Regions from separate parts of the Cutibacterium sp. KB22876 genome, predicted to be linked through region 2. Evidence: riboswitches for the same ligand, from Rfam matches in the RefSeq annotation. Region 2 holds a riboswitch; each other region holds the start of a gene.

Evidence for each region. Region 2 has a riboswitch for cobalamin ahead of AC6I1W_RS03135 (ABC transporter substrate-binding protein). Riboswitches for the same ligand answer to the same signal wherever they lie in the genome.
Region 1: linked by a shared signal. The riboswitch ahead of AC6I1W_RS04510 (FecCD family ABC transporter permease) and the one ahead of AC6I1W_RS03135 (ABC transporter substrate-binding protein) in region 2 are both predicted to bind cobalamin.
Region 3: linked by a shared signal. The riboswitch ahead of mutA (methylmalonyl-CoA mutase small subunit) and the one ahead of AC6I1W_RS03135 (ABC transporter substrate-binding protein) in region 2 are both predicted to bind cobalamin.
Region 4: linked by a shared signal. The riboswitch ahead of cobO (cob(I)yrinic acid a,c-diamide adenosyltransferase) and the one ahead of AC6I1W_RS03135 (ABC transporter substrate-binding protein) in region 2 are both predicted to bind cobalamin.

The regions. Positions count from the first base shown of each region.
Region 1 is NZ_AP040858.1:995,243-1,002,585, reverse strand. It holds gene AC6I1W_RS04530 (ABC transporter substrate-binding protein) at 1-454, shown strand, start outside; gene AC6I1W_RS04525 (FecCD family ABC transporter permease) at 451-1,446, shown strand; gene AC6I1W_RS04520 (FecCD family ABC transporter permease) at 1,443-2,465, shown strand; gene AC6I1W_RS04515 (ABC transporter ATP-binding protein) at 2,462-3,268, shown strand; cobalamin riboswitch at 3,417-3,575, shown strand; gene AC6I1W_RS04510 (FecCD family ABC transporter permease) at 3,614-4,639, shown strand; gene AC6I1W_RS04505 (ATP-binding cassette domain-containing protein) at 4,636-5,952, shown strand; gene AC6I1W_RS04500 (mycothione reductase) at 6,071-7,343, opposite strand, start outside.
Region 2 is NZ_AP040858.1:684,503-691,845, reverse strand. It holds gene AC6I1W_RS03150 (NAD-dependent succinate-semialdehyde dehydrogenase) at 1-611, opposite strand, end outside; gene AC6I1W_RS03145 (ABC transporter ATP-binding protein) at 695-1,465, opposite strand; gene AC6I1W_RS03140 (FecCD family ABC transporter permease) at 1,462-2,625, opposite strand; gene AC6I1W_RS03135 (ABC transporter substrate-binding protein) at 2,625-3,458, opposite strand; cobalamin riboswitch at 3,728-3,908, opposite strand; gene AC6I1W_RS03130 (class I SAM-dependent methyltransferase) at 3,939-4,748, opposite strand; gene AC6I1W_RS03125 (ABC transporter ATP-binding protein) at 4,873-5,625, shown strand; gene AC6I1W_RS03120 (FtsX-like permease family protein) at 5,628-7,073, shown strand; gene AC6I1W_RS03115 (hypothetical protein) at 7,125-7,280, opposite strand; gene AC6I1W_RS03110 (YhgE/Pip domain-containing protein) at 7,308-7,343, opposite strand, start outside.
Region 3 is NZ_AP040858.1:1,314,940-1,322,282, forward strand. It holds gene AC6I1W_RS05900 (amino acid permease) at 1-161, shown strand, start outside; gene AC6I1W_RS05905 (alpha-amylase family protein) at 215-1,450, shown strand; gene AC6I1W_RS05910 (nucleotide sugar dehydrogenase) at 1,455-2,621, opposite strand; gene AC6I1W_RS05915 (hypothetical protein) at 2,688-2,999, opposite strand; gene AC6I1W_RS05920 (alpha/beta fold hydrolase) at 3,104-4,111, shown strand; cobalamin riboswitch at 4,182-4,433, shown strand; gene mutA (methylmalonyl-CoA mutase small subunit) at 4,514-6,424, shown strand; gene scpA (methylmalonyl-CoA mutase) at 6,421-7,343, shown strand, end outside.
Region 4 is NZ_AP040858.1:1,102,237-1,109,579, reverse strand. It holds gene cobBC (bifunctional hydrogenobyrinic acid a,c-diamide synthase/histidinol phosphate aminotransferase CobBC) at 1-1,334, opposite strand, end outside; gene cobO (cob(I)yrinic acid a,c-diamide adenosyltransferase) at 1,334-1,948, opposite strand; cobalamin riboswitch at 1,989-2,125, opposite strand; gene cbiT (precorrin-6Y C5,15-methyltransferase (decarboxylating) subunit CbiT) at 2,149-2,745, shown strand; gene AC6I1W_RS05045 (energy-coupling factor ABC transporter ATP-binding protein) at 2,962-3,795, opposite strand; gene cbiQ (cobalt ECF transporter T component CbiQ) at 3,792-4,637, opposite strand; gene AC6I1W_RS05035 (energy-coupling factor ABC transporter substrate-binding protein) at 4,634-5,068, opposite strand; gene AC6I1W_RS05030 (energy-coupling factor ABC transporter permease) at 5,061-5,744, opposite strand; gene AC6I1W_RS05025 (precorrin-8X methylmutase) at 6,038-6,691, shown strand; gene AC6I1W_RS05020 (ABC transporter substrate-binding protein) at 6,896-7,343, opposite strand, start outside.

The sequences.
Region 1 (7,343 bases), 310 kb from region 2:
CGCTGACGCCTTGGCTGCGCACCCCGACGTCAAGGGACTCACCGCTGGAATGTTCTATTTCGACGTCAAGAAGCTCTCGGAGATCTCGGTTTACACCAAGGGCGACTCTCGTGCTGACTACCTCACCGACCTCGGCTTCAAGGCGCCGTCATCAATCCAGAAGCTGTCGGCGGAGTCGAAGCAGTTCTACACCACGGCTTCGGCGGAGAAGGCCGACATGTTCAATGACGTCGACCTCATCGTCTGCTACGGAGATCCCAAAACCCTTCCCGGTCTGCTCGCCAAGCACCCGTTGCTCTCGAAGATCACCGCTGTGCGCAAGGGAGCAGTGGCCGTTCTCGAGGACAACTCCCCGCTCGCGGCATCGATGTCTGCCAGTGCCTTGTCCATCCCCGGTCAGGTGGGACCGCTCGTCGAGCGACTGGCCGAAGCGGCCACGAAGGCGAAGGCGTGACACCACGGAGGGGATGGACCCTGCTCGTCGTCACCGTCCTGCTCGCCTGTCTGTGCGCGGCCTCGGTGATGGTGGGTTCACGATCCATCCCGCTCCATGATCTGTGGACGACCCTGAGACAGCCGTCCGCTGACCCCTTTGTCGCCGAGGTCATCCGCTCACGCGTTCCACGCACGGTTCTCGGCCTGGTGTCCGGAGCCGCCCTCGCACTCTCCGGCGCCCTCATGCAGGCGCTGACCCGCAATCCCCTGGCCGATCCAGGAATTCTCGGCATCAACTCCGGGGCCGCTCTCGCTGTCCTCGTCGGTATCGCCCACCTGGGCCTGACGGCACCAATCCAGTACGTCTGGCTGGCCGTTGCCGGGGCTACCGCAGCTGCCGCCCTGGTCTGGCTCATCGGAGCCGGAAGCCGCAGCCGGCCAACTCCCGTCCGACTGGCACTGGCCGGAGCCATCGTCACCGCCGTCCTCACCGGTTTCATTCAGATGGTGTTGTTACCTCACCCGAACCTGCTGCAATCCTTCCGAACCTGGCAGGCAGGATCCCTCAGCGGACCCAATCTGGGACAGATCGCGACGGTGTCTCCTCTGCTCCTCGTCGGAGTGGTGCTGGCTGCCATCAGCGCCCCAGGCCTGAACACCCTCGCGCTGGGAGAAGACCTGGCAGCGGGCCTGGGGACGCGAGTGACTGTCGTCCGGGTGACGTCATCGGTGGCCGCCGTCCTGCTGGCAGCTGGAACCACGGCGCTGACGGGTCCCATCGGGTTCGTGGGGCTCATCGCCCCTCACGCCGTGCGGGCCGTCGTCGGCCCGGACAATCGGCGGGTGCTGGCATGGTGTGCCATCTGCGGACCCGTTCTGGTGCTGGCGTCCGACGTCCTGGGACGCGTCATCACTCGGCCTGCCGACGTCGCGGTGGGAATCGTCACCGCAATCATCGGAGCTCCGGTGTTCATCGCCCTGATCCGTTGCCGGGAGGTGAGACAACGATGAGCGCGCTTGCTCTCGTGCGGCAGGGGCGACGGCACCGCCGCCTGCGTCGTGGTCTGGTCGTGACCATCTTGTCGGTGGCAACTGTCGCCGCTTTCATTGCCAGCCTGTGCCTTGGCGAGCAGATGTACTCGCCGTCACAAGTCGTCGACGCTCTCCGCGGGCAGGTCGGCCCGGCATCCTTCATCATCGGTGACCTCCGTCTCCCACGCACCATTGCCGGACTTCTCTGTGGCGCTGCATTTGGCCTTGTCGGAGCATTGTTCCAGGCCCTGCTGCGCAACACGTTGGCAAGCCCTGACGTCATCGGGATCACGGCCGGGGCCAACACTGCCGCGGTAGCTGGAATCATCGTGCTCGGATGGTCCGGCCTGCAGCTGACGTGTCTGGCCGTCGCGGGAGCGATCGTAACGGCCGGCATCGTCGTCGGGCTTGCGCGCCACGACACATCAGGTGGCGAGCGGCTCATCCTCATGGGCATTGCGACGGGGGCTATGGCGACCGCAGGGACGATGTGGCTGATGGTCCGCGCCGATCCCAATGATGCGGCTGGGGCTGCTCGTTGGCTCGCGGGCAACCTTGCCGTGGCTTCCGCTGACCAATCCGCCACTCTCGCCGTCGTCCTTGTCATCGGCCTACCGGTGCTGCTGGCCAACTCTCGCCACCTCGGGACCATGGACGTGGGGGATGACCTGGCCACCGGGCTGGGGGTACACGTGGAGCGGACTCGTGCTCTGCTCATGATCGTCGGGGTCATCGTGCTGGCCTGCGCCACTGCCGTTGCAGGACCGATCGCCTTCGTGTCGCTGATGTGCGGACCGATTGCATTTCGACTGTGTGGCCCAGGAGATGCCCCACTCATGGCCTCCGCGCTCACTGGATCGGTCCTGGTACTGGTGTGCGACTTCGTCGGCGCCAACCTCATGTCACACACCTATCCGGTGGGGCTGGTCACCGGGATTCTGGGCGGGGTGTACCTGCTCATCGTCATGGCTCGTCAGTCTCGAAAGGAGAGTGCGTGAGAACCAGTCATCATCTGAAGGCCGACGCGGTATCGGTTGGGTACGGAGACCGCGCCGTCCTGGACCACCTCGACCTCAGCATCCCGACCGGAAGGATCGGGGCAATCATTGGCCCGAACGGTTGTGGCAAATCCACCCTGTTACGGACGATGACACGCTTGATCCGCCCCAGCAGCGGTCAGGTCGTCCTGGACGGTCAGGAGCTCCCCACTGTGCCGACCCGGCAACTCGCCCGTGTCGTCGGGTTGTTGCCGCAGTCCCCGACAGCTCCGACGACGATCACCGTCGCAGATCTGGTGGCGCGCGGACGCGCTCCTCACCAAGGAATTTTCGGACGATGGACCACCGCCGATGAGCAGGCGGTGGCGTCGGCGCTGGAACGCACTGGAATCGTCGAGCTGGCCCGACGACCGGTTGACGAGCTGTCCGGAGGTCAGCGCCAGCGAGTGTGGATCGCCATGGCCTTGGCCCAGAACACCGACGTGCTCTTCCTCGACGAACCGACGACCTACCTTGATCTGGCCCATCAGATCGACGTTCTCAGCTTGTTGCGTGACCTCAACCGCCGTGACGGGGTGACGATCGTCATGGTGCTCCATGACATCAACATGGCGGCGCGCTACTGCGACTGGTTAGTGGCCATGCGTGACGGGGAGATTCGAGCGAACGGAACCCCCACCGAGGTCATCACCGCCGACGTCATGCGAGAAGTCTTTGGCCTGCACACGCACATCATCCATGCCCCGGATGTCGGGACGCCCATCGTCATCCCGATCGACACCGTGGGGGTCGATGACGGCTGACTCGCGAGAAGCCCTCCATGGTGCGTCACTGACGTCGGGCCCTCGCCGATGGGTATGGCATCGACCGTCGCCACATCGCCTTCATGAGGTACTGGAGACAGGACAACGCTGCGATGTGAGGGTAACCGAATTCCATTTGTGAGGCACGGCTAAGATGACTGCGTCCGGCGTAGGGAACCCCGTGTGAATCGGGGGCTGACGCGCAGCGGTAAGGCGGACGAACGGGCAGACAAGCCACTGGGAAACCGGGAAGGCGCCCGTTCGGTTGAGGCCAAGTCCGAAAACCTCCTGGACCGTATCTGACCGACGGCCGCGCGATTCGGCCCTGACGAGGACGGCTTTCCCTTGGCTCGACTCCTTCACCGCCGTACCCCGACTCGCTTCTTCCTACTCGTGACTCTCCTCGTGCTCATGCCGGTACTCTCGATTGCCTTTGGTGCCGCACCGGTACCCATCGGTCAGGTCTTGGGGGTACTCGCCGACCATTGTGACATTCCCATTCACGTGACCTGGGACTCCATTACCGACGCGATCGTCTGGCAGAACCGCATGCCTCGCATCGTCACCGGGCTCGGCGTCGGCGCGACCCTCGGTGTCGCCGGAGTCGCACTCCGAGCCGTGGTTCGCAACCCCCTCGCAGAGCCCTACGTACTTGGCGTGAGCGCGGGAGCCTCCTCGGGAGCTGCCGCGGCGATCATCATCGTCGGCGTCACCTCGTCATTCGCAGTAGCCGGCATGGCCTTCCTGGGAGCGCTGCTGTCGACCGCGATCGTGCTGTTCATGGGCGGCGGCCGGAACTCGTCGACGCTGCGTCTCGTCCTCGCCGGTCTCGCGGTGGGATTCATCTTTCAAGCCGTCACCAATTTCATCATCATCTCCTCCGACTCGGCCGAGACTGCACGCGCGGTGATGTTCTGGACCCTCGGTGACCTGTCTCGAGCCAGCTGGGGGCAGGGATGGACGAACGTTGCCGTGGCGATCGTTCTGACTGTACTGCTGTGGGCATGTGCCCCATGGCTCGACGCGTTGGCGTCCGGGGATTCCACGGCCACCGCGGTCGGGATCGACCCGACCGTCATCCATGTGCTGCTTCTCGTCCCCGTATCGGCTGGGGTGGCCATGGCGGTGGCTATCTCCGGCGGCATCGGTTTCGTCGGACTGGTCATCCCCCACCTCATGCGATCCTTCATCGGTCATGGCCACCGTCGGTTGGTGGTCTCCTCGGCTATGGCCGGAGCCATCTTCCTGATGTGGGCCGACACCTTCTCACGCACCGTGTTCAGCCCAGCCGAACTGCCCATCGGAGTCATCACGGGTCTGCTCGGCGCGCCGTTCCTCCTCGTGTTGGTGCGACGGGAGGCGATGGCATGATCACCGCTTCCGACTTAGTCATTCACCGAGGACAGCGGGTTGTCCTCGACGGCGTCGATCTTTCAGCGGATCAGGGCGTGACCATCGGGGTCGTCGGCCCCAATGGCGCAGGAAAGTCAACCTTGTTGTCTGCGCTGTACCGCAACGTCGCGATTGCCTCCGGACGAGTCACCGTCAGCGACCATGATCTCTCAGCCATGAATCGCCGCGAGATTGCGCGCGAGGTCGCCGTCGTCTCTCAGATTCCCGATCAAGCCCTGCCGCTGACGGTTCGCGACACCGTCTCCCTGGGACGACTCCCCCACCGATCCCTCATGGGATACGGGGATGCGACCGATCGTGACATCGTCGACAATGCCCTGACGAGAACGGACCTGACAGGTCTCGCGGATCGACTCGTCACCCAGTTGTCCGGCGGGGAACGTCAGAGGGTTCTCGTCGCCCGAGCCATCGCCCAGCAGGCCGGCCATCTGCTGCTCGACGAGCCCACCAATCACCTCGACATCGGCCATCAGTTCGCCCTGCTCGACCTCGTCAAAACCATTGACGCCACCACCGTGATCGTGCTCCATAACCTCAACCTGGCAGCTCGAGCATGCGACCGACTGGTGTTGCTTGATCAAGGCCGCCTCGTCGCGTCCGGCCCTTGTGGGGAGGTCCTGCAACCCGATCACCCATTGCGCGTCCTCGACGTGTGCTGTGGACCTGGATCCTTGTCAAACGCCGTCACGCAGAGATTTGGTGACGCCAGCTGTGTGGGGATCGATCGCGACCCGGTGCTCATGCGGCTGTTCCGCGAAACGACGCCACACCCGGATCGAATTGAGATCGTCGATGTCGACCTACGGGAGCCTGGATGGGCGGCCCGGTGGGCTGAGGAACCCTTTGATGCCGCTGTCAGCGCGACGGCCCTGCACTGGTTCGAGCCCGATGAGTTGGCGAGGGTGCACCAGGACATCGCCTCGGTGCTGACCCCTGGCGGGATCCTGCTCAATGCCGATCATCTCTTCTTCGACAAGGCCACTGAGCCTTTCCTGGCTGAATTGGCCCCGGCAGAACGAGACCGCACCGAGGCTCAGATGCGAGACGACGGGGCAATGTCCTGGCAGGAATGGTGGGACGCAGCCTTGGCCATGCCTGGATGGGAGTCCGAGGCCGAGGAGTTCCGACGTCGTTGGGCGGACAAGGACATCTCTCGGAAGGTCAGCGCCGAGTTCCATTTCGCCTCGATGCGCGCGGCCGGATTCACCGAGACTGCTCAGGTCTGGCAGTGGTTCGACGACCGGATCCTGATAGGGCGGATGCCGATGTGACGCTGGAGGTGGGCGGGGGGTACCCCCCGCCCACCGTTCTGCTCTGGTCAAGCGTTACTGTCGCCCTCGCTCCCATCCCGGGGCTGACCAAGAACCGCACCCAATGTCACCCTCAGCATCACCCGAGTCGGTCAAACTCCTTGTCAAGGCCAAGCAGGGCGTTCTCCACGACCTCAGGCAGTGCCGGGTGTATCCAGTACTGTCCCCGCGCCATCTCCCCGACTGTCTGGCCGGCGCTCATCCCCTGAATGCAGGTCTGGATGAGGGTCGATGCCTGCGGGCCGATGATGTGGGCGCCCAGCAGCGTCCTCGTCCCCGGGTCACCCAACAGCTTGACACAGTGTCCCTCGTCCTCCATCGCCCAGCCATAGGCGACGTCCGCGTACTCCTGGACGTACTTGGTGTACGGGATCTCGGACTGCAACAGACTCTGTTCGCTCGCACCCACCGAGGCGACCTGCGGGTTCGAGAACACCGCATGAGGCACGAATCGATGATCAGAACTGGCCAGGTCGTCAGGGTGTAGCAGATTGTGGCGCACCACTCGGGCCTCGTGGTTGGCGACGTGCTTGAGCTCCCAGTGCGAGCAGACGTCGCCGAGGGCCCAGATGTGTTCAACATTGGTCCGCTGGTGCTCATCGACGACCACGAATCCATCGTCATCGACGTCAACCCCGGCAGCTGGAAGGTTGAGACGGTCACCGTTGGGCACCCGACCCATGGCATTGAGGACGACGTCGGCCGGATAGTCGTAGTCGACCCCGTCACCGTCAACCGTCAAGACCACGAGGTGACCACCCGGATCACGATCGATGCCCACCAAGCCCTCGGACATCCGCAGCCTCACGCGGTGACCAATCTGATCGGTGAACCGCTGCGAGATCTCCTGGTCCTCATGACGCAGCATCCTCCCGGACCGATTGATGACAGTGACGCTGGATCCCAGCGCGGAGAAGATATGGGCGAACTCGGCGGCAATGAATCCACCACCGAGAATCACCAGACGGTGGGGCAACTCCTCCAACCTCATGATGGTGTCGGAGGTGTGGATCGACCCCGCCAGGCTCGGGTCGTCGAGACCGAGGACATCAGGGACGCGCGGGCGCGACCCTGCCGCCAGGACGATCTGGTCAGCAGTGATGCGAGTGTCCCCGACCTCGATGGTGTGGGGATCGACGAACTTCGCCTCGTCGGTGTAGACGTCGATGTTCTCCAGCCCCTGGCGGTACTCAAGCCCACTTCGAGAAATGGGATCAATGCGTCCGAAGATTCGGTCACGAATGGAGGTGAAGGATGCCCCGCGGAACTGCAGCCTGACCCCCAGCTTGGCTGCCTCGGACGGCGAGGTCGCAAGGTCCGCCGGGAGCACGAACATCTTCGTCGGTATGCAG
Region 2 (7,343 bases):
AGACCGGCGTCGACGAGGGTCTTGGCGAAGAGCAGGGTGGTCAGCGGGGTGGCCGAGGCCGGGCGGATGACCACCGTGCAGCCGGCGGCAAGAGCCGGGGCGATCTTGCGGGTGGCCATGGCCAGCGGGAAGTTCCACGGGGTGATGAACAGGCACGGGCCGACGGGCCGCTTGGTGACGAGCTGGCGGATCTTGCCCTCCGGGAGCAAGCCGTAGTCACCGCGAATGCGCACTGCCTCCTCGGAGAACCAGCGCAGGAACTCCCCGCCGTAGGTGACCTCTCCGTAGGACTCGGCCAGCGGCTTGCCCATCTCGAGGGTCATGAGCTTGGCGAAGTCGTCCTTGCGCTCGGTGACGAGCTCGAAGGCCTTGCGCAGGATCTCGCTGCGCTCACGCGGGGAGGTGTCGGCCCAGGATTCCTGGGCACGGACGGCGGCGTCGAGGGCGTCGGTGCCCTGGTCGACGGACGCATCGGCGATGGCGACGAGTGACTTCTCGGTGGAGGGGTCGAGGACGTCGAAGGTGCGGGACGCCTCGGCGTCCACCCATTCTCCGTCAATGAGCAGCTGAGAGGGCAGATCTGATGGGAGCGAGCGGTCGTTGGTCGTCATGAACCCACCCTACGACGGGGTTTCGACGCTTTGAGGGAGTTCGGTGTTCACGGGGAGGGGAACACGGCCGGCACCACCGACAATCACAGGACGGTTACTTGAACAGCGCCACTCGGGTGTCGACCGAGATGAGTGCACACTTTGTAGACGTCGTCCAGGATTCCCGGAGACAGCACGGCCGATGGCGCACCCGCTGCCACACATGTGCCCTTCGACATCAGTACAAGGGTGTCGCAGAATCGTGCGGCCAGATTGATGTCGTGAAGTGCCACCACCACCGTCGACCTGAGGCGCCGCGACAGCTCCATCACCTTGAGTTGATGATGAATGTCAAGGTGGTTCGTCGGTTCATCCATGATCAGCAGGCCGGTCTGCTGCGCCAGCGCCCTCGCGATTGTCACCCGCTGCCGTTCTCCTCCAGAAATCCGTGAGAATGTCGACGTCGCGAGATCTCCAACCTCCATAAGCTCCATGGCTGCGCCGCACAGGGCAAGGTCGCCCTCGCTCAGCGACCGCCACGACTTCTTGTGAGGTGTCCTCCCCATCCGGACGATTTCCCCGCACGTCAGCGGGAACTCCGCGGGAGTCTCTTGGAGAACCACCGAAATGTGCCGGGAGGACCACTTCGTGTCTCGCGCCCAGACATCGACACCATCGACGGTCACCGTCCCCTTCGTAGGGCGTCTCGAGTGGAAGATTGAGCGCAGCATCGTCGACTTGCCGCTCCCATTGGGGCCGAGGATCCCCACCACCTGACCGGGGTGGGCGACGAAGTCGACATCCTGGACGATGTGGCGCCCCTCGATGTCGACACCCAGGCCCGCGACCACCAGTTCTGCACCACTGACGATCATGACGTCTCCCCCAAGGTGCGTCGCAACAGGAACAGGAAGAATGGAGCCCCGACAAGCGCGGTCACAATACCTACCGGCAATTCCTGCGGCTCAATGGCCATCCGCGCCCCAACATCCGCCAGCACGGTGAAAATCGCACCCAGAAGCAGTCCTACGGGAAGGGTTCGGCGGTGATCTGCGCCAACCAGCATCCTCGTAATGTGCGGCATCACCAGGCCGACGAATCCTATGACGCCACACACCGCAACTGTCACACCGACAATTGCAGCTGCCACAACGAACATCCAGGTTCGGAACCGATCAACGTCCAGGCCGAGAGAACCCGCTGTCCCTTCCCCACCAAGAAGGAGGTTGAGATTTGACGCCTCAGCCAGGCATAAGAGCATTCCCACAGCGAGGACGAGGGTGGGGACGGGAAGGTTCTCCCACTTGGCGGCCCCGAAGCCTCCGAGACTCCAAAAGAGGACTTGCGACGCCAGTTGCGGATCCGGGGAGGTCAGAACCATGAAGTTGTTGACTGCCGACAACAGGGCCGAAACCGCCATGCCGGTGAGAACCAACGTTCCTGCAGAAAGGGTTTGCCTCCGTCTGGCGATCACCAAGACGAGTAGAAGCGTCAGGAACGCGCCTGCGAACGCGGCCAACCCGAGAGAGACCGCACCACCGAGGAGCAGACCAAACCGCATGACGGTAATGGCTCCGGTTGCAGCTCCCGACGACACGCCGAGCACCGTGGGGCTCGCCAGTGGGTTGCGAAGCAGCGCCTGCACGACTGTGCCGACAGTGGTCAGCGCCATCCCTGCGACTGCCGCCAGGAGCACACGAGGAAGCCGGACATCAGCAACGATCCTGTCGATCGACGCAGTCCAATCAACGGTGACGACACCTGCCGGCAGAGCCCGGTGCGCAACGACCTTCCATACTTGGACGAAGGGAACATGAACCGAGCCAATTGACAGCGCGAGTCCCAGGACAAGAATCAACGTGACGGCCAGTACGGACAAGACTATGACCAGGTGTCCACGATGCGAATCGCCACGCCACCTGTCTTCCCCGACAGATGCCGACTCGGATGGAAGGGCATTGAGGACAGCAACGAGTTCGTCCTGCCGTTTCACAGCCGTGGATGACTCATCAATGCCACCACGTGCACCCATCATCAGCCGTGGAACTGCTTGGCAAGCTGCTCGATACCTTCAGCCGAACGCGGGCCGGGCTGTGCCAACGAGAGACTGATCACCGGGAAGGCATTGTTCTTGACGGCCTTGGTGTCCTTCAGTGCCGGAATTGACTTCAACGTCTTGATCTTCTGATCGACACTCGGGGTCTTGTAGTCGTAAATCAGAATCATGTCTGGATCAGCCTTTGCAACCTGCTCCCACGACATCTTTCCCCACCGCAGCGGTTCATTCGCGAAGATGTTCTCGCCTCCCGCCGCATCGATCATCACCGATGCATAGGCCCACCCACCAACTGTCGTCGGGGCGTCCTCACCTGAGTTGTAGAGGAACACCTTGGGGCGCTCCTTCCCCTTCACGGACTTCTTGACGGCATTGACCTTGTCGTTGAACTTTCGAATCGATGCCTCAGCTCGGTCATTCACATCGAAGATCTGGCCGATGGTCCTGATCTCCTTGGTCTCATCATCCAAGGCCTTGACCTCATTGGTGCATCCCACAGGGCTGAGATGCGTCTTGATCCCCATCTTCTGTAGGTCTTTCCGGGTGTGACCGTTGCTCCTTGAGAAACCGTCCGGGTACCCGGAATACACGAAATCAGGATTTACGGACAAAAGCTTCTCCATGGAAGGCTGCCCAGCGGCCAAAACCGACACCGAGTCGTAGGCCTCCTTGTATTGGGCACCGATGGGGCGAGTGCGTTGGTACGCCGTCCCGACCATGCTCTTCTCCAGCCCTAGCTCGAGCATCGTCTCAGTCGCCGTTGACGTCAATGTCACTGCGCGCGTCGGGGCGGAATCGAACGTCTGCTTCACCCCACAGCTCTCCACCGTCAGCGGGTATGACGTGTGCCCGGCCTTCGAACCGGTTGCGTGGGACGACGCCGTCGAGGCGTTCTGCTCCGTGACGGCGCTCCCACAACCAGCCATGAATGAGACAGGAATCACTAATGCAGCGACAAGAGCGACCCTCCGCGTGTACCTTCGCGCCATCGCAATGGTCCTTCCGTTCCGTTCCCACGCCAACGGTCACAGATGGGCCCCACGTAAGGGTTTCCAACCAAAAGCCATGACGCGAGCTTGTGTCGAGTGGATTTTCATCGGCAGGTCTTCGGACTGGGGTTCAACCCGTTTCAGCACCTTCCCAGGCCTCACTGGCCCAGTGGCATACGCCGAGACGGTCACCGTCACCGCTGCGCGTCAGCCCCGGAATCACACCGGAGTTCCCTCACACCCATTTGGGTTACCGATACACATACCTTATCAATGAAGACCTTGAACTGATCGACACTCCCCTCACACAGGCATGTCGGGCAGGGCCCCCACAAGGCCCTTCGCATCTACATGCACCAGACCAATTGTGCGTCTACACCTCCATCCGCGAGGGAATCCAATCGCATAGGAATCCATGATCCTGATCGCCTCGGAAAAATTACCTCCTCGAGTCTGGACCTCATGGTACAATTCATCTTCAGAAACAACTCGATATTCCTCGAGAATTCTAATTTCTGCTGGAATCCCCAATTGTGCGAGGCCACCTGCAAGGAGTAGATGGCGAGCCTGTGAAACACGGACATCTTCCCCCTGTGCTGCTGCAAGGGCATGATCCCAGGCCGTCGGTGATCCAGTGGTGTCAATAATGATGACGTGCCGTCGAGCCTGCCGAACCAATGCCCGCAAGGACGCCGCCAGATCGAGGGCCCAGTACAAGGACCACGCAGCAAGAACGGTGTCGAAAACCCTTCCTGTGTCCATGGGCCATTGCCCCTGGATCGTCTCGATCTTGACTTCCTCGGCTTCAGCATTCTCCGAAAGCACACGGAGCATGTCCTCTGAACGGTCTACGACAGTCACACGGCAGCCGCGTTGTGCCAGCGGAATCGCGAACCGTCCGGTTCCGCCGCCAACGTCAAGGATCGATGACTCAGGTTCGACGATGCTGGTCACGGTGCCGATCTGAGCCAGGGAACTGCACGTCAAACCTGCGTGCTGGTCGTAGACCGCTGCGTGCCCATGCCAAAACGCCTTTTCCTGTTCCAAAGATCTCCGCGCGGGGTCCGATCTCCTATCGTTCTCCCACAGTCCGAAGTAATCACTGATCCTCATCGGCGCCTCCCATGTTCATCGGGACCAATCCTGTGGCATCACCATCCTCCTACCACGGGAGGACGCTCCGATTCGACCGCCAGCACGATGCGCGACGAGGGGTTCGGGCAGCACGGTGGATGACATGTTGACGCCAACCCGATCCAACCCTCACGCCGTCGCCGAACCCGTCCCCGGCGCTCACCTCCGCACCCTGGGACTGACGAAGACCTACGGGACGACTCGTGCCCTCGACCACGTCGACATCGCCATCCCGGCCGGCCAGTCGGTCGCCGTCATGGGGCCGTCCGGATCGGGAAAAACCACCCTGCTGCACTGCCTGTCCGGGATCCTCTCGGCCGACTCCGGCAGCATCGAGCTGGGTCTGCCCGACCGCGTCGTCAACGTCGAGAGTCTCTCCAGCGAGGGACGGGCCCAGCTGCGTCGCCAGTCCCTCGGGTTCGTCTTCCAGCAGGGAATGCTCGTCCCCGAGCTCACCGCCGTCGAGAACACCGCCCTGCCTCTCATGCTCAATGGCGCCTCTCGGTCACAGGCCGTCGGGTACGCCGTCCAGTGGCTGAGCTCGATGGGACTGGGAGGCATGGAGGATCGACGCATCGGTCAACTCTCCGGCGGCCAGGCGCAGCGAGTAGCCATCGCCCGATCCCAGGTCATCGACCCGGCGATCGTCTTCGCCGACGAGCCCACCGGAGCCCTCGACTCGGCCACTGCTGTCGAGGTGATGTCCATCCTGCTCTCGGCGACGACCGGGAGGGGACGCACCCTCATCGTCGTCACCCATGACGAGGGCGTCGCCCGCCGCTGTCAGCGCATCCTGCGCCTGCAGGACGGCCGGATCGTCTCCGACGAGATGCGTCATTCCGACGGGAGGTGGTGACCATGACCACGAAGTCCACCATTGAACCGGGAACCGCGGATCAGCAGATCCCGTCGATCTCCGTCCCCGAACCGCTCACGACCAAAGCGGGACGCCCGGCGACCTCGTCGATCCTCGGCATGACCCTGCGCACCTCGGCCGCTGATCACTCGACCTGGCGGCTGCCGGTGGTCGCCTTCGCGGTCATCACGACGATCATCCTCGACGTCACCGGCGGTGCCGTCATGATGTGGCACCTGCCCGGTGAGAATGCCTCCTTCTACAAGCTGACCTCGTCAATCGCCGTCATCCTGCTGGTGTTGCCGCTGATGACCCTGGCCTCCTCGGCCGCGCGGTTGTCCGCCCGACGTCGCGACGACCGGCTGTCCTCCTTACGTCTCATCGGGGCGTCATCCCATCTGCTGCGGGTGGTCACCCTGGTCGAGGCGGGCCTGCAGGCTCTCGTCGGGTCCCTGCTCGGCATCGTCGGCTACCTCATCTGCGTGCCCCTACTGGGACGACTGTCCTTCAACGGCAGCCAGATCGGTGCGGGCTCGGTCCTGCTCGGCCCCGCTCCGGTGGCCGGGGTCATCCTGGCCCTGGTACTCCTCGCCCTCATCAGTTCCGCCATTGGTCTGAGACGGGTCGACGTCTCTCCCCTCGGGGTGCGAATGCGCAGTCAGCCCCGCTCGGTGTCATGGGTTCGGCTGGCCATCGGGGGCGCCATCGTCCTCGTCCTCGTCTCCTCGAAGGCTGTACTCAGCGTCCTCGGAGGTCAGACCGGCGTCGTCGGTGTGTACGTCTTCCTCGCCATCCTGCTGGCAGCCGTCGTCGAACTCGCCAACATCATCGGCCCTAAGCTGTTGTCGATGTACTTCAAGCACCGCCTCAACAAGGCCAGGACTGCCACCGACCTGGTCGCTGCCCGTCAGGTGCTGGAGAACCCGCGGGCTGCCTGGACCCAGGTCGCCTCCCTGGGAGCGGTGTGCGTGGTGGGAATGCTCGCAGGAACCGGGGCCGCCATGATGCAGGCGGCGGGCAACGGTACCAGCGCCGACCCGGCTGCCCAGATCATCGGGCAGGACCTGCAGACCGGCACTATCCTACTCATTGTCTTCGCCTTCGCCACGGTGGCCTGCTCGGTGGGCGTCAATCAGGCCTCTGCAATTCTCGACCGCCGCTCGGTCGAGGTGGGTCTGGACATCGTCGGGATGGATCTGGCCACTCAGGACAAGGTGCGACGGATCACCGTCATCTCACCAATGAGGTTCGCCATGGTGACGGGCCTGGTCGCCACCGGACTGCTGATCGTCCCGATGGTGGGGGTGGCCCTCGTCCTGAGGCCGGTGACAATCCTCGTGACGGTCGGCACCATTCTCATCGGTGCAGGCATGGTGCGGCTGGGTCTGTGGGCGACCCGTCCGACCCTGAACCGGGTACTTGCCGACGGACTGGCTCGGACCGAGTGAGAGAAGGCCCGACAAGACCGGACCTGGCGAGGGACGAGGTGATCTCGACGATCAACTCCGCTGCTCGTCGTCGGGGCCCTCGTCAATCCCCTCCATGCCGAATCGCCACACCTCGTCGATCCAACCCCTCCGCACCGAGCGGATCCGGCTGGTCACTGCAACGACACTAGCCAGGACGGCAAGACTCGCGAGGAGGGGTTTGTTCATGGTGCCACTCTAGATCGCTGCCGTCGCTCAGGCTTCGCTGGCGGTCAGCAGTTCCCTGGCACT
Region 3 (7,343 bases), 630 kb from region 2:
CCCTGGGGCAGGGCCGTGACGCCGTTCTCAGCGGTGACGTCACCGGCATGGTCGTCGCGTACATCACCATTCCGGTCTTCCTGGCGCTGTGGCTCGGTCACAAACTCGTCACCAAGGCGCCTCGTGCAGACCTTTCCACCGCAGACCTCGACCACGACTGACATGATGGAAGGGTTGCAGCGAAACGGCTGTGGCGACGGCGAACGGAGGCATCATGGCTCGACGTCCGGGATGGGTTGATCATCTCATCGGTTGGCACGTCTATCCCCTGGGGTTCGTGGGAGCTCCCAAGCGGCTCCAATCCGGCGAGGTCAGCCATCGCCTCGGACATCTGGAAGCCTGGCTCGACCACGCGGCCTCCCTCGGGTGTTCAGGCCTGGCACTGGGGCCGATCTTCGCCTCGGCCAGCCATGGTTACGACACCTTGGACTATTTCGCCGTCGATCCTCGCCTCGGCGACGACACCGACTTCGACCACCTTGTCCATGCCGCTCACTCCCGTGGCCTGTCGGTACTGCTTGACGGGGTGTTCAACCACGTCTCGAGTCGTAACCAGGTCGTGCAGGATGCCCTGGTGGCCGGGCCGGACACCGATGCCGGACGGATGGTCCGCTGGCGTGACGGTCAGCCCGACGTCTTCGAGGGCCACGGTGACCTCGTCGCCCTCAACCATGACGACCCCGCCGTTCGTGACCTCGTCACCCGGGTCATGAACCACTGGTCTGACCGCGGTGTCGACGGTTGGCGACTCGACGCCGCCTACTCCGTCAATCCGGAGTTCTGGGCTGCGGTCCTGCCGTCGGTGCGTGCGGAGCACCCCGACGTGTGGGTCTTCGGCGAGGTCATCCATGGCGATTATGCGGGAATCGTCAAGGCCTCCGGTATGGACTCGGTAACCCAGTACGAGCTGTGGAAGGCAATCTGGTCGTCCATCGAATCCCGTAATTTCTTCGAGCTCGATCATGCCCTGGGACGTCACAACGAGTTTTTCGATGCCTTCACCCCGATGACCTTCGTCGGCAACCACGACGTCACCCGCATCGCCTCGAAGGTGGGGCAGGATGGTGCGATGGCCGCGACCGCGGTGCTGGCCACCATTGGCGGCGTCCCGCTCATCTACTACGGGGATGAGCTGGCATACCGCGGCATCAAGGAGGAGAGGTTCGGGGGTGACGACGACATCCGTCCGGTGTTCCCGGCCAGCCCGACGGAGCTGTCCAACCTTGGCGCCGAGACTCTGCGCGCCCACCAGGACCTGCTCGGTCTGCGGCGACGTCATCCCTGGCTCGTCGACGCCCGTACCGAGTCCCTCGACCTGACCAACGAGCGCTATGTCTACCGCAGTGGTGTCCCCGGGGTGGAGCCCCTCGTCGTCGAGCTCGACGTGCGCGACGGATGCTCGGCCCTCATCCGCGAGGCCGGTCAGGTCATCTGGTCCAGCCGGACCTGAGAACTCAGTCGCCGCCGAAGAGGTCTCGGGTGTAGACCTTCTCGGCAACGTCAGCCAGCTCGGGGGACATCCGATTGGCGATGATGACGTCGCAGTCGGCCTTGAAGGAGTCAAGGTCTCTGGTGACCTTCGAGCGGAAGAACTCATCCCCCTCGAAGGTCGGCTCATAGACGACGACCTCGATGCCCTTGGCCTTGATGCGCTTCATGACCCCTTGGATCGAGGAGGAGCGGAAGTTGTCCGAGCCGGCCTTCATGACCAGTCGGAAGATACCCACCCGCTTCGGATCCCTGGCGATGATGTCGGAGGCGATGAAGTCCTTGCGCACCGTGTTGGAGTCGACGATGGCTTGAATGAGGGTCTGGGGGACATCCTGGTAGTTGGCCAGTAGCTGACGGGTGTCCTTGGGTAGACAGTACCCGCCGTAGCCGAAGGAGGGGTTGTTGTAGTGGTCGCCGATGCGCGGGTCCAGGCACACCCCCTCGATGATCTGGCGGGTCTCCAGGCCACGCTGGGAAGCGTAGGTGTCGAGCTCGTTGAAGAAGGACACCCGCATGGCCAGGTAGGTGTTGGCGAACAGTTTGATGGCCTCGGCCTCGGTGGCCCCGACGAAGAGTACGGGGATGTCGGTGTCGACGGCCCCGGCAGTCATGAGGTCGGCGAAGAGGTGGGCCTTAGCCGAGTCCGATCCGACGACGATCCGTGACGGATGGAGGTTGTCGTGGAGGGCCCGGCCCTCGCGGAGGAACTCGGGGGAGAAGATGACGTCGAGTCCGGGGCGCTCCTTGCGAACCCCCTCGACGAATCCCACCGGAATTGTCGACTTGATGACGATGGTCGCCTCGGGGGCGAGCTCCTGTACCAGGTCGAGGACTCCGTCGACGCTCGAGGTGTCGAAATAATTCTGGTCAGGGTCATAGTTCGTCGGGGTGGCGATAATGACGAAGTCCGCCCCCCGGTACGCGTCCTGCGGATCAGTGGTGGCACGCAGGTCCAAGTCGTGGTGAGCCAGGTACTCCGCGATCAGAGGATCGACGATCGTCGTCTGTTCGTTGTTGACCATCGAGACGCGTTCAGCGTCGATGTCGACAGCAACGACACGGTTGTGCTGGGCGAGCAACACTGCATTGGCCATGCCGACATAGCCCAGTCCTGCGACAGCGATTTTCACGGGCACTCCCAGATAGCTGTGTGCGACGGTATGAATGCTGGCCGTTGCACATGGACCACCATCATCTTAGACGTGTGCGTTGTGGTGTCTGGAGGTTGCCCGTCGGGGAATGCTCTTACTCCCTGACGTCTCCTGTTTCTGGGGTGCCGCCTGTGAAGCCGTGGCGGGTGATGACGAGTAGTCGCTGTCGTATTTCGTGTATCCGTAGCCGTACGCCGATTCGCCGTATCTCAGATGCGACAGTTTCGAGGAGTCGGCACGGTTCAAGACGATGCCCGAGACCATGCCTCCTGCGTTCTCGATGGAGGAAACTGTGCTTTCAACCTGGTCGACGGTCGTGTGTCCGACCTGGGCCACAACGATGACGGTGTCTGCCAACCGGGAGAGAATCACGGAGTCAGTGACGGGCAGCACTGGCGGGGCATCCACCACTAAGTTCTCTTGCGGCCAGGCTGTGTGATAAGCGCAATGAGGACGTCGGTATGGTTGAGACGGTTTTGTCCGGGGTGAGCTGTCTGGGAGGAACTATGGACACCATCACCATCACCGCTGATGACGGAGTCGACGTCGACGTCCTTGTCTGGCGTCCTGAGGCTGCGTCGGGGCGCCCCATCAAGGGCTTGGTGCAGTTCTGCCACGGTATGGCCGAGTACGCGGCTCGCTATGACGAGGTTGCCCAGGTGCTTGCGGCCGACGGCTGGCTCGTCGTGGCGAACGACCACCGTGGACACGGGCCGCGTGCTGCCGCCACAGGAGAACTCGGAACCACGTCTGATCGTGGCTACCACCAGATGCTCGACGATCTGTCCGCCGTCGCTGACCACTTCATGGCTAGGTTGGAGGGGAAGCCGTGGTTCCTCGTCGGACACTCGATGGGGTCGTTCCTTGCTCGTGTCCTGGCCGTTCGTCGAGGACGCGAGATGACCGGCCTGGTCATCATCGGCACTGGCTCCTCCCTGGGGCCGTTGAGCACTGTCGCTACCGGGCTGGCCCAGGCCCAGGTGCTCATGGTGGGGGAAGACTCCCGCAGCCCACTGCTCAACACCCTGTCCTTCGGGTCCTTCAACCGGGCCTTCCTGCCGGCTCGCACCGACTACGACTGGTTGTCCCGAGACGCTCGCGTCGTGGACGCCTACAACGACGACCCGCTGTGCGGTTTCGTCTGCACCGCAGCCTTCTACCGCGAACTCGTCCGGCTTATCGAACTCGCCAACTCCACCGAGATCTTCCGAGCAACTCCACCGGCACTTCCCATTCTGCTGATGTCGGGCGCCAAGGACCCGGTGGGGGACTCCGGCAGGGGAGTGCGCCAGGTTGCGCGTCAGTTGCGCGACTCGGGCTCGCGTGAGGTGGACCTCGTTCTCTACCCCGGGGCGCGCCACGAGATCCTCAATGAGGTGAACCGTCGACATGTCCACGCCCACCTGCGCGACTGGATTGATGCCGTCGCCGCCCGACCCGGGACCTTGCAGGTTCGGAAAGCACGGTGAAAGGCCGCTCACGTTCGTTTCGCACGATCGTGCACATGCACCCCCAGTGCGCTATGCCGATTGTGCGCAGCCTAGTATCGTAGGTGCTGGTGCCGAGGAATCCCGTCCGGGGTTTCAAGGCGGTAAGAGGGAATCCGGTGAAACTCCGGAACTGCCCCGCAGCGGTGAGTGGGAACGACATCACCATCGTCGCCCATCTGGTTCTCGGACCGGGTGGACGTCGATCAAGCACTGGGCTTCGGTCTGGGAAGCGGTGACGTAGGACTCGTCGGCAGACGAGGTGCCCATGAGTCCGAATACCTGCCAGAGCGTGTGGTGCACTCCGCGTGTGCCACAGCGTCCGAGGTCTCGAGGGCCGGCCGAGGTCGTCCAACCATCCACAGCGGAGCAGGAGTCTGACGAATGACTGATCCTGACAACCTCGCATCCAAGCCCGTCGAGGACAGGATGCCCGAGGAGTTGAGCCTGGCCGGGGACTTCCCGAAGGTCACCCACGAACAGTGGGAGGACGCGGTCCTCAAAGTCTTGAACCGGGGTCGCCCCGAGGGCAAGGAACTCAACATCGAGCAGGGAATGAAGCGCCTCGAGCCGACCACGGTCGACGGCATCCAGATCGAGCCGATGTACCGGCGTCAGGATGCCTCCGAGAAGCTCGGCGCCCCGGGCGTGCCGCCCTTTACCCGTGGCACGACGGTCCGTGACGGCAGCATGGACGCGTGGGACGTCCGAGCCCTTCACGAGGATCCCGACGTCGAGTTCACCAAGAAGGCCGTCATCGCTGACCTCGAGCGTGGCGTGACGTCCCTGTGGCTGCGCGTCGGTGCCGACGCCATCAACCCCGAGGACATCGCCGGCGATCTCAAGGACGTGCTGCTGGACCTGGCCAAGGTCGAGGTCTCCAGCCGCGACGACCAGGAGGCTGCCGCCGAGGCCCTCCTCAAGGTCTACGCCGATTCCAAGATCGAGCCCGACAAACTGTCGTTCAACCTCGGTCTGGACCCGATCGGTTTCGCCGCCCTCAACGGTGGCACCCCGGATCTGTCCGGCATGGGCGAGTGGGTCAGGAAGATCGAGAAGTACAAGAACTCCCGCGCCTTCGTCGTTGACGCCACGATCTACCACAACGCTGGTGCCGGCGACGTGCATGAGCTCGCCTGGGCCATCGCCACCGGCGTCGAGTATGTCCGCGCTCTCATGGAGCAGGGACTGACCGCCGAGCAGGCGTTCGACGCCATCAACTTCCGGGTGTCCGCCACCCACGACCAGTTCCTGACCATCTGCCGTCTGCGCGCCCTGCGCACCCTGTGGAACCGTGTCGGTGAGGTCTTCGAGGTGCCGGCCGCCAAGCGTGGTGCCCGTCAGGAGGCCGTCACCAGCTGGCGTGAGCTGACCCGTGACGATCCCTACGTCAACATCTTGCGAGGCACCATCTCGACCTTCGGTGCTGCTGTCGGTGGTGCCGAGGCCGTCACGACCCTGCCCTTCGATGCCGCCATCGGCCTGCCGAAGAGCGACTTCTCGCGTCGTATCGCCCGCAACACTGGCATCATCCTCGCCGAGGAGTCCAACATCGGTCGCGCCAATGACCCGGCTGGTGGCTCCTTCTACGTTGAGGCTCTGACTAAGAAGCTGGAAGAAGCCGCTTGGGTCGAGTTCCAGGCTGTCGAGGCTGCCGGTGGCATGGCCGCCGCCGTGACCGGCGACCACGTCCGCACCGAGCTCGACAAGCTGAATGCCGAGCGCGCCAAGCGTCTGGCGACCCGCAAGCAGCCGATCACGGCCGTCAGCGAGTTCCCGCTGCTCGACGCCAAGACGGTCGAGACCAAGCCGTACCCCGAAACTGCCGAGCGCAACGGGCTGGAGTGGCGCCGCGACGCCGAGATCTTCGAGGCCCTCGTTGATCGTTCCGCCACCTGCTCCGAGCGTCCGAAGGTTTTCCTGGCTTGCCTGGGAACCCGTCGTGACTTCGGTCCTCGCGAGGGATTCTCCGCCCCGGTGTGGCACATCGCCGGCATGGAGACCCCGGAGTGCGAGGGAGGCACCACTGAAGAGGTCGTCAAGGCCTTCAAGGAGTCCGGTGCCGAGGTCGCTGACCTGTGTTCGAACGCCAAGACCTACGCGGCCCAGGGCCTCGAGGTCGCCAAGGCCCTCAAGGAGGCTGGCGCCAAGCTGGTCTACCTGTCGGGTGCCTTCAAGGAATTTGGTGATGACGCTGCCGAGGCCGAGAAGGTCGTCGACGGGCGCATCTACCTCGGAATGGACGTCGTTGACGTCCTGACCACCACTCTGGACACGTTGGGAGTTGCCAAGTGACCACCCTGCCTCGTTTCGATTCCATCAACCTCGGAGACTCTCCGGTCCCCGCGGACGCACAGGAGCAGTTCGCCAAGTTGGCCGCCGCCGCTGGTGAGCAGGAGCCCTGGACCACTCCGGAGCAGATTCCGGTTGGCCACCTGTACTCCGAGGACGTCTACGCTGACATGGACTGGCTGGACACCTACGCCGGTCTGCCGCCCTTCACCCACGGCCCGTACGCCACCATGTACGCCTTCCGTCCGTGGACGATTCGTCAGTACGCCGGATTCTCCACCGCCAAGGAGTCCAACGCGTTCTACCGCCGTAACCTGGCTGCTGGTCAGAAGGGTCTGTCGGTCGCCTTCGACCTGCCGACCCACCGTGGTTACGACTCCGACAATCCGCGTGTTCCCGGTGACGTCGGCATGGCTGGTGTGGCTGTGGACTCCATCCTGGACATGCGTGAGCTCTTCGCGGGTATTCCGCTGGACCGCATGTCGGTGTCCATGACGATGAACGGCGCCGTGTTGCCGATTCTCGCCCTGTACGTTGTGACCGCCGAGGAGCAGGGCGCCAAGCCCGAGCAGCTCGCCGGAACGATCCAGAACGACATCCTCAAGGAGTTCATGGTTCGTAACACGTACATCTACCCGCCGCTGCCCTCGATGCGGATCATCTCCGACATCTTCGCCTTCACCAGCGCGAACATGCCGAAGTGGAACTCCATCTCCATCTCCGGCTACCACATGCAGGAGGCCGGCGCGACCGCCGACATCGAGATGGCCTACACCCTGGCCGACGGAGTCGACTACATCCGCGCTGGCGAGTCGGTGGGCCTGAAGGTCGACCAGTTCGCACCGCGTCTGTCCTTCTTCTGGGCCATTGGCACCAACTTCTTCATGGAGGTCGCCAAGATGCGCGCGGCTCGCATGCTGTG
Region 4 (7,343 bases), 420 kb from region 2:
GGGTGACCGGCCCAGTGCAGGTGCAGGTAGGAGGCCTGAACGGTGGGACTCCCCAGAGAAGCAGGGTCTCCCAGAGCTCCCTCGGCACGATCGGTGCCGTCGGGCATGGTGATGTGCCAAGCCGGGTCGACGTCAGCCAATGGCGTCGTCGTGGTGCGGTGGAATTCGTGGCCGACGACGCTGATGGAGTTGCGGGTGGCGACCCGGTACCCCATCGTCAGCCTCGTCGCCATCGCCGCGTCCATCGGAAGGACGCCTGCCATGTCGCGCCCGTCGAGGTGGCGGCAGAGGTAGAGAAGCCCGGCGCACTCCGCGACGATCGGCATCCCGGCCTCGGCATGGGCGCGGACATCTGCCGCGAGCTCGGTGTTGTCCTCCAAATCCGTGGCGTGCATCTCCGGGAATCCACCGCCCAGGTACAGGCCCTGGATGCCGTCCGGAAGATGTCGATCGGTGAGGGGATCGACGTCGACGACCCGGAACCCGGCCGCCCGCAACATCTCGGTGGTCTCGGGGTAGCGGAAGGTGAAGGCTCGCCCCGCGAAGATTCCGACCACCGGCGGCTCGTCGAAGGAATGGCCTTGCCAGCCAGCTGATTGCAGAGCGGCTCGCGGATCCCAAGGCTCGACGTCGAGGTCGGGTGCGGAATCGGCCAGGTCCATAACGGCGTCGAGATCGACGTGTTCGGCGATGAGGTCACCCAGGCCGGCGACCTTGGAGGCGGAGTGCTCCCACTCCCCCGCCGGGACCAGGCCCAGGTGGCGAGACGGCACGAAGATCGACTCGGTGCGCGGAATCCGCCCCAGCACCGGGATGCCGAGTCGGTCGAGTCCGCGCACGACCTCGGCACCATGACGAGGAGAGGCGACCCGGTTGAGGATCACACCGGCGATCGTGACATTCGGATCAAACGTCGCCAGACCTGCCACCACTGCGGCGTGGGTGAGGGACGCATGAGCGGTGTCGACGACCACGACCACCGGGGTCTGGATCGAGGTGGCGATCTCGGCGCTGGACCCGCGTCCGGTCCCGAGCTGGCCGTCGAAGAGGCCCATCACTCCCTCGATGACCGCAATGTCCGCCGCATCGGGGGTGACGAAACCATGGGCCAGCAGCGGGGCCATGAGCTCGTCACCACACATGACGGAGTCCAGGTTGCGGCCCGGACGACCACTGGCCATCGAGTGGTAACCGGGATCGATGTAATCCGGCCCGACCTTGAACGGCGCCACCGTCCGGCCGGTGGCACGCAGGGCTGCCATGAGACCTGTCGCGACGGTCGTCTTACCGCCTCCCGACGCCGGGGCGGCGATGAGGATTCGTGGAATGCGCATCACCATTCGATTCCCGCCTGACCACGCTGACCGGCGTCGAAGGGGTGCTTGACCTTGGTCATCTCGGTGACGAGGTCTGCGACCTCGACGAGGGCTGCCGGGGCGCGACGGCCAGTGATGACGACGTGCTGGGTGCCGGGGCGGTTGACCAGTGTGTCGACGACCTCGTCGACATCGAGCCATCCCCAGTCCAGCGGGTAGGTGAACTCGTCAAGAAGGTAGAAGTCAAGCGCCTCGCTGGCCAGGAGTTCCGACACGTGTCGCCACCCCTCGCGGGCAGCGGCCTCGGGGTCATCGGCGGCATCGAAGGAGCGTGCCCAGGACCATCCAGTCCCCATGACCTCCCATGTGACGGGACCGCCGGCACCGGTCTCCTCGTGGAGTTTCCCGAGAGCTTGCAGGGCGTCCTGCTCGCCGACATGCCATCGTCCGGACTTCACGAACTGGAAGACGCCGACTCTCCACCCTTGGTTCCAGGCGCGCAGGGCGGTACCCATCGCCGCTGTCGTCTTGCCCTTGCCCTCGCCGGTGTTCACAGCAAGAACTGGCCGTAACCGTCGCTGTCTGGTGGACAGCCCGTCGTCTGGTGTGGCGCCACTGCGCGCGTGCGGCATGAACGACCTCCTTGCGGGTCCGCGCCCGTCGGGTCACGGGATTTCCGTGACCTGACCCGCAGGATCGACCTGGCTCGCGCTGAGGCGCTCACAGTGGCGGGACCGCTCCGGATTCACACCGGATTCCTCCCCGAGGGCCACCGTCGATTGTGTCACACGGGTCGGGTTGTCCTCACCCGGCACTGCCCTAAGCTTCCCTCATGACCCATGATCCTGACGCCACCCTCCTCGGACGCACGCCTGGCCTCGACGAGACGCACTTCGCCCATGACGGCCTCATCACCAAACATCCGGTGAGGGCCGTCGCTCTGGCAGCGTTGCGACCCATGCCGGGCCAGCTGCTGTGGGACCTCGGCACCGGCGCCGGGTCGATCGGTGTCGAGTGGTGTCGCACCGATCCGACCTGCCGAGCCATCGGGGTGGAGCGCAAGACAGAACGGGCCGCCAATGCCCGCACGAATGCCGCAGAACTCACTCTGCCCGGCCAGTTCGAGGTCATCGACGCCGACCTCACCAAGGGGCTGCCGGAGGGACTGCCCGACCCGGATGCCATCTTCATCGGCGGCGGTGCGACGGAAACTCTCGTCACCCAGTGTCGACCACGTCTACCCATCGGGGGACGGCTCGTCGTCCATGGGGTGACGATGGAGGCCGAGATGCTCGTGGAGTCCTTGCACCGGGATCTGGGCGGTGACCTCATGAGGTTCGGCGTCGAGACCGCCGACAGCATCGGCCGGCTGCGGGGCTGGAAACCGGCCCGCACCGTCGTGGCGTGGACCTGGCAGCACACTGAGTGACGACGAGCCACCCAGTGTGCACAGTTGTCTGACCCTGGACTCAGCTGATCTGGGAGGCCAGCAGGCAGGCAGCCCAGGTCTGCTCGGCAGCGAAACGCACATGGTGTGGCACTGCCGAAACCGACAGCGCTGACCTGTTCATGATGACCATCGAACCGCCGCACTGTGGCCGCCCCATCAAGAGTGCCTTGTGCCGCTGATGTCACAACGATGACGTCAACACGGACTGCTCGGCGCCAGGTGTGACAGGATCGCGACGACCTCGCTCATCGTTCGGGGACGCTCATCCATCCCAAGACGCCGGACCAGTTCGAGGGGCCAAGGCAGGTGTAGATGGGCCCTCTCCACCATGGTCACATTTGCGAGTAACTCGTCGATCGGCCCCTGCTGCACTCCCCCGTCGACAACGATGAGCGCCTCGTCAGCCCAGGCCAGGGCCAGGTCGACGTCATGGGTAGCCATCGCCACGGTCGTACCGTGGTCGCGCAGACGGTCCAAAGCCTCCAGCATCTTGGTGACGCCGACCGGGTCGAGTCCGGCGGTGGGCTCGTCAAGGAGAAGCAGATCCGGGCGCATGGCGACGGCACCGGCGACAGCAATCCTCTTGCGTTCGCCGTAGGACAGCTGGTGCGTGGCACGCTCGGCAAGATGGCTGGCCCCGAGTAGCTGCAGGGCCTCGGCGACGCGGTCGCGCACCTCCGCCACGTCCAGCCCCATGTTCATCGGGCCGAAGGAGACGTCCTGGCTCACGTCAGCGCTGAAGAGTTGGTCGTCGGGGTCCTGAAGGACGAGCTGAACCGCCCGACGGTGCTCACGAAGCTGGGTGCGCCCGTGACCGAGCACGGTGTCACCTCTCTTGACCTTGCCCTTGACGGGCTTGAGGGAGCCCGACAAGCAACGCATCAGCGTCGTCTTGCCCGATCCGTTTGCTCCCAGAATCGCCACCCGAACTCCAGCGCGGAAGGACACGTTGACGTCGGTGAGCACCATGGGCCGGCCAGGGTGAGTGGCGTACAGGTGCTCGGTCGACAACAGGGCTTCGTCACTCATCTGAAAATCCTTCCGGTCGTCGACCAGCTGATCGCCCAGACTGCGGCGATGACGGTGACGACGATGATCTTGAACCGCGCTGATCCGACGCGTTTGACGGGCAGGGTCACCAGTGCGGACTCGAATCCGCGGTTGACCAGGCCGTCGTTGAGGCGGTTGGCCCTCGTCCAGGCTCGAATTCCGACCGATCCGAGCAGCGCTGCGGTGTTGCTCATGCGCCGGTTGAGCCCGCCAAATTTCCCTTCCGGGGCGTCGCCGAGGCGGGCGTGCTGAGCTTCACCGGCCGTCACGACGGTGTCGAGCAGCACGAAGATGAGCCGGTAGGTCAGGGAGGCGATCTCGAGCAACGGGTCAGGGATGTGGAACTTCCGCAACCACGTGAGCAGATCGACCATGGGGGTGGTGACGGCCAGCACCATGAGGGTGAGGGTGCCGCAGACGCCATGTTCAATCAGTGACATCGCCTGGGCGGTGGTGACCGGCCCGATGCTGAACACCCCGGCATGCCACCAGACTGTCCCGATGGGGGACGACCCAAGGCTGATGAGGACCGAGATCCCGCCGACCACCAGGAAGACGATCGGGGCGGCCATGGCTTGCCACAGCACTCGCCCCCGGATGCGCGCCGGGCCGAGGATGACGATGACGCTGATGATCCCGGCGAGTAGCGCCCCGGGCCAGATGCCGGAGCCGACGACCGGGCTCACCCACGACGATGACTCCATCGACGGGGTACACAGAGCGGTCAGGAGCAAGGATGCTGATAGGGCGACCTTCTCACCAACCGGACGACGCCGCCAGGGGGAATCCCAGGCGGCGTCGTCGAGAGAGGTGATTGTCATGACTTGGCAGTCGCAGTGGATTCCGACGAGGTGACGGCGGCCTCGGGCACGTCGTCGACACTGTGCAGGTCAGAGGCGTGCTCGGCCTCCTCACGACCCTTCTTCTTGCCGGACATGCGGCCCAACGCGTACCCGGCAATGCCGGCACCCAGGGCAGCCTGCATGGCGAACAGACCGGACTCGACCTCACCCGAGTTCGGCTCGAAGATCGGCTCGATCCATTTCTTGGCACCGGCTTGCTCGGCGGCCTCGGCGGCAGCGTCGTCAGTCCCCCCGAATCCTTCCTCGTCGCCGCTGGTCTTCTTGCCACCCAGTACCATGCTGATGACGAACAGGGCCACCACGAGGACGATGATGACGGGGGTTACCCACTTGCTCTGTCCGGTCAGAGAATTGTCCTGACGGGTCTTGGTTACGGTGCTCTCAGGCATGAGCCACCTCCTGACTGTTACCGAGGACGCCGAGCTGCTGGAGCTGCGGGGTTGCGACCTTGGCAAGGAAACGGAACAGCAAGATGCCGATGAACCCCTCAATGAGGGCTAGCGGAATTTGGGTGATGGCGAAGATGCCGAGAAACTTTCCAGCAGCTCCCCAGACGCCACCGGTGGGATCCGGGAAGGCGAAGGCGAGCTGGAAGCTCGTGACGACGTAGGTGATGAAGTCGGCGAAGACCATGCACAGGAAGATTGCCAACGCGTCGGATCCGTGGAGTTTCTTGGTGAGTTTGTAGAAGGCGTAACCGGCCCACGGCCCGGCGATGCCCATCGAGAAGGTATTGGCCCCCAGTGTGGACATGCCACCGTGAGCCAGCAGCAAGGCCTGGAAGATCAACACGATCATCCCGAGGAATGCCATGACCGGTGGTTTGAAGAGGGCAGCGCCGACGCCGGTTCCCGTCGGGTGCGAGGACGAGCCGGTGACACTGGGAAGCTTGATGGCGGAGAGGACGAAGGTGAAGGCGCCAGCAGTGGCGAGCAAGAGCTTGTTCTCGGGGTGCTCCTTGACCTCCTTGACGACTCGATAGCCGCCATGGATGACGAATGGTGCGGCAGCCGCGTACCAGACTGCGCACTGAGTAGGTGAGAGAATCCCCTCAGCGATGTGCATGAGGCGTCATCTCCTTTCTCGGGATTCGCGTCCCGTCCTGGAAAGGCCTGACGTGCATGGCAGATCTGACTTTCGGTCCTCACGGGATCGTTCACAGTGGCGCGTCCGTGCCGGCGGTTCCCGGCTTCAACCACGTCATCAGGGCGTTCTTGAATTGTTCTAAGACCAGTGAAACACAGCAATTCAGGGGTTTCATCCAAGGGTTGCCTAAGCGTGATTCCGCCCTGTCACGACGGAATTGGCGAGTGTTACGCTTCCGAGGAATCAGTTTTCGCCGTCGTCAGGAGGACGTCGTGGCCCACGAGTACGTCAACAACGGATCCGACATCTACCGCGAGTCCTTCCGCATCATTCGTTCCGAGGCGAATTTGGATCGCTTCCCCACCGACGTCGAGGGAGTCGTCGTCCGGATGATTCACGCTGCTGCGGATCCCGCCATCGCTGACGACATCGTCTTCACACCAGGTGTGGTCAAGGCCGCCCGCAAGGCCTTGGGCAACGGTGCCCCGATCCTGTGCGACTCCTCCATGACGGCCACCGGAATCATCCGGTCCCGTCTGCCCCGTGACAACGAGACGATCTGTTACATCAAGGATCCCCGCTTGGCCGACATCGCCAAGGCCAAGAACATGACGAAAACCTGCGCAGCGGTGGACCTGTGGGCCGAGGAGGGCAAGCTCGACGGGGCCATCGTCGCCATCGGCAACGCCCCCACCGCCTTGTACCGGGTGCTCGAGGTGTGCGAGGAGACGGGTGCCTGCCCGGCAGCCGTCGTCGGCATCCCTGTCGGGTTCGTCGGTGCAGCCGAGTCCAAGCAAGCCCTTGTCGACTCGCCCCTGGACTTGGAATACCTCACCTTGTTGGGACGACGTGGCGGCTCAGCGATCGCAGTGGCCGCCGTCAACGCCATTGCATCGACCGACGAGCTGACCAACAACCATCGCTGAGAAGCCCCTCGCCAGAGCATCGCAGTGGGGCTGAAACCGGCGTCGCCCAGCAGCCGCATCTCACCATCCCAGCCAGGCTCCGTAGCTCGCCTGTCCGGAGATCTGCACCCCTGCTCGCCGTCGTCATGGTCAACGACAACCACGTCAACGTCACAGACACCGCACCTGTGAAGCCAAGGGGTACCGAAGCGGCGCAGCTACCTCTCAGCCCTCGTGCCCGGGCACGGAGGCCGGAATCTTCAGCTGGGGTTTGATCGACGACTGGGGTTCCAACCCCCACTTCTCCAGGCTGACCCTCAGGTGCTCGGCGGCATCGATGTTGAGCGGACCAGAGGTCCACATGGCGTAGGGAAGGTTGAGGTAGCGCTTCTTCTTCACCGCATCCAGGTTCTTGGTCGCCGGATTCGATTCCAAGATCTTGATCTTCTCGCTGTAAGGCTGAGCGTCGTAGTCGACGAAGGCGATGGCGTCCGGGTTCATCTTCGCCACCTTCTCCCAGCCGATGCGCACCCAGGTGTCATTGACGTCATGGGCGCCGTTCTGCGCACCCGCCGCGTTGATGATGGCTTGGGGGCCGCCCTTGCTTCCGCTGGTGAAGACGGTGTCCTTGGCGGAGTCGAAGAGCAGCACCGTCGGGGTCTTCTTGGCCTTC